Regions from separate parts of the Mesorhizobium delmotii genome, predicted to be linked through region 3. Evidence: predicted binding sites of a transcription regulator. Region 3 holds the regulator's gene; each other region holds the start of a gene.
The links. Region 3 encodes HrcA, which represses chaperone genes, less so after heat shock. Its sites were predicted from a motif close to GTTAGCACTCNCNNNNNGNGAGTGCTAAC; they were not measured.
Positions count from the first base shown of each region.

Region 1: groES (co-chaperone GroES) is a predicted target of HrcA. The motif match lies at 1,441-1,469, and genes of this name have one in related genera.
Region 2: BQ8482_RS12100 (co-chaperone GroES) is a predicted target of HrcA. The motif match lies at 1,106-1,134, and genes of this name have one in related genera.

Region 1 is NZ_FUIG01000048.1:3,086-5,351, forward strand. It holds gene groL (chaperonin GroEL) at 1-1,025, opposite strand, end outside; gene groES (co-chaperone GroES) at 1,092-1,388, opposite strand; gene BQ8482_RS29390 (HPP family protein) at 1,847-2,266, shown strand, end outside.
Region 2 is NZ_FUIG01000020.1:18,020-20,285, forward strand. It holds gene BQ8482_RS12085 (DUF982 domain-containing protein) at 1-213, shown strand, start outside; gene BQ8482_RS12090 (usg protein) at 312-581, opposite strand; gene BQ8482_RS12095 (hypothetical protein) at 605-937, opposite strand; gene BQ8482_RS12100 (co-chaperone GroES) at 1,291-1,605, shown strand; gene groL (chaperonin GroEL) at 1,664-2,266, shown strand, end outside.
Region 3 is NZ_FUIG01000013.1:45,806-48,071, reverse strand. It holds gene BQ8482_RS01650 (hypothetical protein) at 85-282, opposite strand; gene hrcA (heat-inducible transcriptional repressor HrcA) at 419-1,519, opposite strand; gene rph (ribonuclease PH) at 1,654-2,266, shown strand, end outside.

The DNA.
Region 1 (2,266 bases), on a different contig from region 3:
ATCTCAGCCTTCTTGCCAGCGCCGTCGACGATGGTGGTGTTCTCCTTGGAGATCGACACCTTCTTGGCGCGGCCGAGCATGTTGATGCCGACATTCTCGAGCTTGATGCCGAGGTCTTCGGAGATGACCTGACCGCCGGTCAGGATCGCGATGTCCTCAAGCATTGCCTTGCGGCGATCGCCGAAACCCGGAGCCTTGACGGCAGCGATCTTCAGGCCGCCACGCAGCTTGTTGACGACCAGCGTGGCCAGAGCCTCGCCCTCGACGTCTTCCGAGATGATGACCAGCGGCTTCGAGGTCTGCACGACAGCCTCGAGGATCGGCAGCATGGCCTGCAGGTTCGAGAGCTTCTTCTCGTGCAGGAGGATGTAGACATCCTCGAGCTCGGCCACCATCTTGTCCGGGTTGGTGACGAAGTAGGGCGAGAGATAGCCGCGATCGAACTGCATGCCTTCGACGACCTCGAGCTCGGTCTCGGCGGTCTTGGCTTCCTCGACCGTGATGACGCCTTCATTGCCGACCTTCTGCATGGCTTCCGCGATCATCGAGCCGACCGAAGCATCGCCATTGCCGGCGATGGTGCCGACCTGGGCAACTTCTTCCGAGGTCTTGATCTTCTTGGCGTTCTTGACGAGGTGGGCGACGACTTCGGTGACGGCCAGGTCGATGCCGCGCTTCAGGTCCATCGGGTTCATGCCGGCGGCAACGGCCTTGTGGCCTTCCTGCACGATCGACTGCGCCAGAACGGTCGCGGTGGTGGTGCCGTCGCCGGCGATGTCGTTGGTCTTCGAAGCGACTTCGCGGACCATCTGCGCGCCCATGTTCTCGAACTTGTCCTCGAGCTCGATTTCCTTGGCGACGGTGACGCCGTCCTTGGTGATGCGCGGGGCGCCGAACGACTTGTCAATGACGACGTTGCGGCCCTTGGGGCCAAGCGTCACCTTCACCGCATCGGCGAGGATGTTGACGCCGCGCAGCATGCGCTCGCGGGCGTCACGGGAGAATTTTACGTCTTTAGCAGCCATTATTTTGCTCCAGGGCATTTCGCCCGAAATTCAGATTGGATGGTGCGGATGAAAGGCGGCTGCGTGTCAGCCGATGATGCCCATAATGTCGGCTTCCTTCATGATCAGAAGGTCTTCGCCATTGAGCTTCACTTCGGTGCCGGACCACTTGCCGAACAGGATGCGGTCGCCAGCCTTGACGTCGAGCGGAACAAGCTTGCCCGCCTCGTCGCGCGCGCCGGAGCCGATGGCGATGATCTCGCCTTCCTGCGGCTTTTCCTTTGCGGTGTCGGGAATAATGATCCCGCCGGCGGTCTTTGCTTCGGACTCGACGCGGCGAACGACCACGCGGTCATGCAGCGGCCGGAAATTCGACTTTGCCATTTTTGGATGTCCCTGGTGCGGATGTTGAACGGTTCTCCGTTGCCGGAGTGCGGTTAGCACTCGCCAGTGGCGAGTGCTAGCGTGGCGGTGCAATAGGCCGTAGGCTCGTACAAGTCAAGGCGGACCAGGGGGCCGGCGAAGAGCAAAAGAGTTTTGGAATCGGCGCGGAAGCACCGACCCCTTTACGTGAGGAGGAAGCCCTGTTGCATCTCTCCTGCCAGTCGCTCGTCCTCCGGAAGGTCGAGAAGTCGATACTATCCATTCCAGTAGAAGTATCTCCGTGCCCAGGCTCTGACGCGATTTGAAAAAGCACCAGCCGTTGGCGGCGACCGCACAAACCGGTGCGCGCAATAATATTCCCACTGGCCGCGAATATTCGGATTGGTTTGACTTTCAAATCCATGGCTTCGGCGGCATTTCGAACAGCGCAGAATTCCACCTCGCCCCAGGGCTTACAAATGGCCTTTCGCCTCTTTGTTCCGATCCTTGCCGGTGCGACGCTACGCGAGCGGCTGCTCGCCTGCATCGGCGCCACCATTGGCATTGCGCTCACCGGCGTGATCAGCGGGCTCGCCATGGGCGGCGGCCCGCATGTGGCGCTGCTGGTGGCCCCGATGGGCGCCTCCGCCGTGCTGCTCTTTGCTGTGCCGTCGAGCCCGCTTGCGCAACCCTGGTCGATTATCGGCGGGAATTCGATCTCTGCATTGGTCGGCGTGACAGTGGCGCATTTCGTGCACGATCCGGTGATCGCGTCGGGCCTCGCTGTGGCGCTGGCGATCGCCACCATGTCGTTCACGCGCTGCTTGCACCCGCCGGGCGGTGCTGCGGCGCTGACTGCCGTGCTCGGCGGACCGGCCGTGGTCAGCGCCGGCTTCCTG
Region 2 (2,266 bases), on a different contig from region 3:
TCCGTCGGAGAGCGCAAAGTCGGCAGCAGCTGGGAAGCCATCGAATGCATGCAGCAATGGCCGGACCGGGCGCGCGGCCGGAACTGGCGCGCAGCCTACCGCGCCTGCCGCGACGCGCTCGACGGCTGGCGCACCGCCCGCGAGGCTCGCACTGCCTTCGTCAAGGCGGCTCGCACGGCCGGACTGCTTGTCACGGGGCGTAAATCCACCTGAATATCAATCCACCTGAACGCCAATGAACCTGAAGCCGGGGCGGACGCGCTGTGCTGCAGAGGCGGCGCCTTTCATGAAAAGCGCCGCCCCTCCCTGTCTCACTGCAGCGTAATAACACCGTCCACCGCCCGCCATTCGGAGGGCTGGATCAGACGGTGATGGGCGACGCGCACGGAATGCAGCGGGCCTTCGATCTCACGTTCCCAAAATTCGAGGAAATGCTTCAGAGTCGGGAAATCCGGGGCGATGTCGTATTCCTGCCAGATGAAGAGCTGCAGCAGGTCCCGGTAGTCGGGAAGACGATAATGAATCTCCGCCGTCGTCAGGCCAAAACCCTGCATCTGGAGCTGGAACTCGTTGCTGACCATGCACGTCTCCTTTCTGTCGTAAATCAGGCGCCGACGCCGTGGGGCCCGCCGTGGCGGCTTCGGCCGGCGCCGGCGCCCTGAGATGGACCTGCGCCATCGAGTGCCTGCAGCGCGTCCATGATCTCTTCAAAAGCGATTGGAGCTTTGGCGCCGGGCGGCTTGCGCAGCGCCGGCATGGATTCGACCGCGTAGGCATCGGAGGCCCATGACGACAGGATCGCGCGCTTTTCACCGACGTCCAGCGTCGCGTCGGCCAGCACGTCCTGTGGACGATCGAAATGCCGCGCCGGATCGAGCAGCCGGCCAAGATCGGTGTCTTGCGGTGCAATGGAAGTGATGGGGACATCGCGTTCCATCGCCTTCCTCCGAATGGAAAAACGCCTCCGCTTCCTCATCGGTTCCGGCCGCTGGCAGGCGGTGCCGGGATTGACAACGATGTCGGAATCTTGCGGCGTGATTTCAAGCCGCATCCGTCGTTTCAAATCCTAGAATAGCGCCATTATTACAGTGCGTTATTACGGTGCGTTGGCACTCGACAACGGCGAGTGCCAAAATATTTTCGGCGTCCTCTTGAAAGGCTGGATAGGCAGACTAATTCGATATGCGCGTGATGCCTGAGCAGGGGTCGCGCACCGTCGCATCGGCCGTTGTACCGGTCGGCTGCGAAGGGAGGTCCAAGAAAATCTGTTTGTCCTATGAGGAGAACGACATGGCGTTCCGTCCATTGCATGACCGTATCCTGGTCCGCCGCATCGAGGTCGATGAGAAGACCGCCGGCGGCATCATCATTCCCGACACTGCCAAGGAAAAGCCGCAGGAAGGCGAGGTGATCGCCGCCGGGCCCGGGGCGCGTGACGATAGCGGCCAGCTGCAGCCGCTCGACGTCAAGGTCGGCGACCGCATCCTGTTCGGCAAGTGGTCGGGCACCGAGATCAAGCTCAACGGCGAGGACCTGCTCATCATGAAGGAAAGCGACGTGCTGGGCGTGATCGAATCGACCGACAAGATGCAGAAGGCCGCCTGAGCGGGGCCTGGACAAGCAATCAGTCAACGAAAAGCTGCCTATTTGAAGGAGTTATCCAATGGCTGCCAAGGATGTGAAATTCCATACCGAAGCCCGCGAGAAGATGTTGCGCGGCGTCGATATCCTCGCCAATGCGGTGAAGGTGACGCTCGGTCCCAAGGGCCGCAACGTCATCCTCGACAAGTCATTCGGCGCCCCGCGCATTACCAAGGACGGCGTTACCGTCGCAAAGGAAATCGAGCTTGAGGACAAGTTCGAGAACATGGGCGCGCAGATGGTGCGCGAGGTGGCGTCGAAGACAAGCGACGTCGCCGGCGACGGCACAACGACCGCGACCGTTCTGGCTCAGTCGATCGTCCAGGAAGGCGCCAAGGCAGTTGCCGCCGGCATGAATCCGATGGACCTGAAGCGCGGCATCGACAAGGCGGTCGACGCCATCGTCGCTGAACTCAAGGCCAATGCCCGCAAGGTGACCCGGAACGACGAGATCGCCCAGGTCGGCGCCATCTCGGCCAATGGCGATGCCGAGATCGGCCGCTTCCTCGCCGAAGCGATGGAAAAGGTCGGCAATGAGGGCGTCATCACGGTCGAGGAGGCCAAGACCGCCGAGACTGAGCTGGAAGTGGTCGAGGGCATGCAATTCGATCGCGGCTATCTCAGC
Region 3 (2,266 bases):
CCGAACGAACCCGCCGATCAAGTTCCGCTTTGAGTGGTTCAGCACACGGAGAGTTGAAGCAAATCGACCGTTTTGGTCGTCGCCTCAATTTCCGGCCGCGTAGAAATCGTCGTCGAGGCGCTTTTCCAGCGCGACGAGATCGGCCGGCAGCGGCAGGCCCATGGCGCGCATTTCCCTCAGCTTTTCGCGCAGCTGCTCCTGCACTTCATGCTGATCCTCAGGCTGGTTGATCATCTGCTCGAGCAACAGGCTGATCTGAGCTTTGAATGATTCCAGCGCCATTTTTTTCTCCTTGAGGTCCACCCAAAGCGCGTCGCGGTTGGAAGGGTTCCTGCGACGCGCTTTGCTTTCTTGTTTTTATGCATGTCGTTATCCCAAACCGCTGCTCAACCGAGGGCAGGCTTTTGGGCGACATACATTATCGCAGCATGCGGGAAATAAGCTGCGCGGTATAGTCGACCATCGGCACGATGCGGGCATAGTTCAGCCGGGTCGGGCCGATGACGCCGAGCGCGCCGATGACGCGGGCGTCCTTGTCGCGATAGGGCGCCACGACCAGCGACGAGCCGGACAGCGAAAACAGCTTGTTTTCCGAGCCGATGAAGATGCGCACACCGGAGCCTTCCTCGGCAAGGTCGAGAAGCTGGATCAGCCCGTCCTGCGTCTCCAGATCCTCGAACAAATGCCGCAACAGCTCGATGTCGGCCTGCGCGGTGACATTTTCCAGCAGGTTGGCTCGGCCGCGCACGATGAGACGCGCCGGCAGGCCGCTCTCGGCGCCTGCCCAGACCGCAAGGCCCTTCTCGACCAGATCCTGCGACAGCGTGTCGAGGGCGGCCTTGGTCTCTTCCTTGATGCGGGCGATCTCGATCCGCGCCTCGGCCAGCGTGCGGCCACGGATATGGGCATTGAGGAAGTTCGAGGCTTCATGCAATTGCGAGACGGTGATGCCGGCGGGCAGGTCGACGACACGATTTTCGACGTCGCCGTTCTGCGACACCAGCACGGCCAGCGCCTTGTTCGGCTCGAGCTGGATGAACTCGATGTGCTTTAGCGGCACCTCGTTCTTGGCGGCAAGCACGAGGCCGGCGCCGCGCGACATGCCGGACAGCATCTGGCTGGCTTCGGTGAGCAGATGCTCCAGCGTCGCGCCCGAGCCGGAGGCGCGTACCTGCGCCTCGATGGTGCGGCGCTCCTCGTCGGAGAGGTCGCCAAGCTCCATAAAAGCATCGACGAAGAAGCGCAGGCCGGCCTGGGTCGGCAATCGGCCGGCCGAGATATGCGGCGCATAAATCAGGCCAAGATGCTCGAGATCGCTCATCACGTTGCGGATGGTGGCGGGCGACAGCGACGACGGCAGGATACGCGACAGGCTGCGTGAGCCGACCGGCTCGCCGTCCTTCAGATAAGAATCGACAATGCGCCGAAAGATGTCGCGCGAGCGCATGTCGAGCGACTGGAGTGCGGGCGACTGGAGCACTGCCGCCGACTGCGAACCGGGATCGACTGCCTTGGTCATTCGAGCCAAATACCTCCGGCCCAAAGATATAGACTTCGGCCACACCCGCGCAACCGGCCATTTTCCTTTGCGCCCTGCGCCCCATGCGGCTACAAGCCGGCCACGATTCCGAAAAAGATAGGAAAAAAGCCTGAATGCGCCCTTCTAAACGCCAATTCGACGAAATGCGCGCCATCTCCTTCGAGCGCGGCGTCTCCAAGCACGCGGAAGGTTCGTGCCTGGTGAAGTTCGGCGACACCCATGTGCTGTGCACGGCCAGCCTCGAGGAAAAAGTGCCGGGCTGGATGCGCAATTCTGGAAAGGGCTGGGTGACAGCGGAATACGGAATGCTGCCGCGCTCGACCGGCGAGCGCATGCGCCGCGAAGCTTCGGCCGGCAAGCAAGGCGGCCGCACACTCGAAATCCAGCGGCTGATCGGCCGTTCGCTGCGCGCCGTGGTCGACCTGCAGGCGCTCGGCGAGCAGCAGATCACCGTCGACTGCGACGTGATCCAGGCCGATGGCGGCACGCGCACAGCCTCGATCACTGGCGGCTGGGTGGCACTCCATGACTGCCTGCGCTGGATGGAAACCCGGCAGATGGCCAGCGTCGCCAAGGTGCTGAAGGACCATGTCGCGGCTATCTCCTGCGGCATCCATGACGGCCAGCCGGTCATCGACCTCGACTATCTCGAAGACTCCTCGGCCGGCACCGACGCCAACTTCGTCATGACCGGCAAGGGCGGCATCGTCGAGATCCAAGGCACGG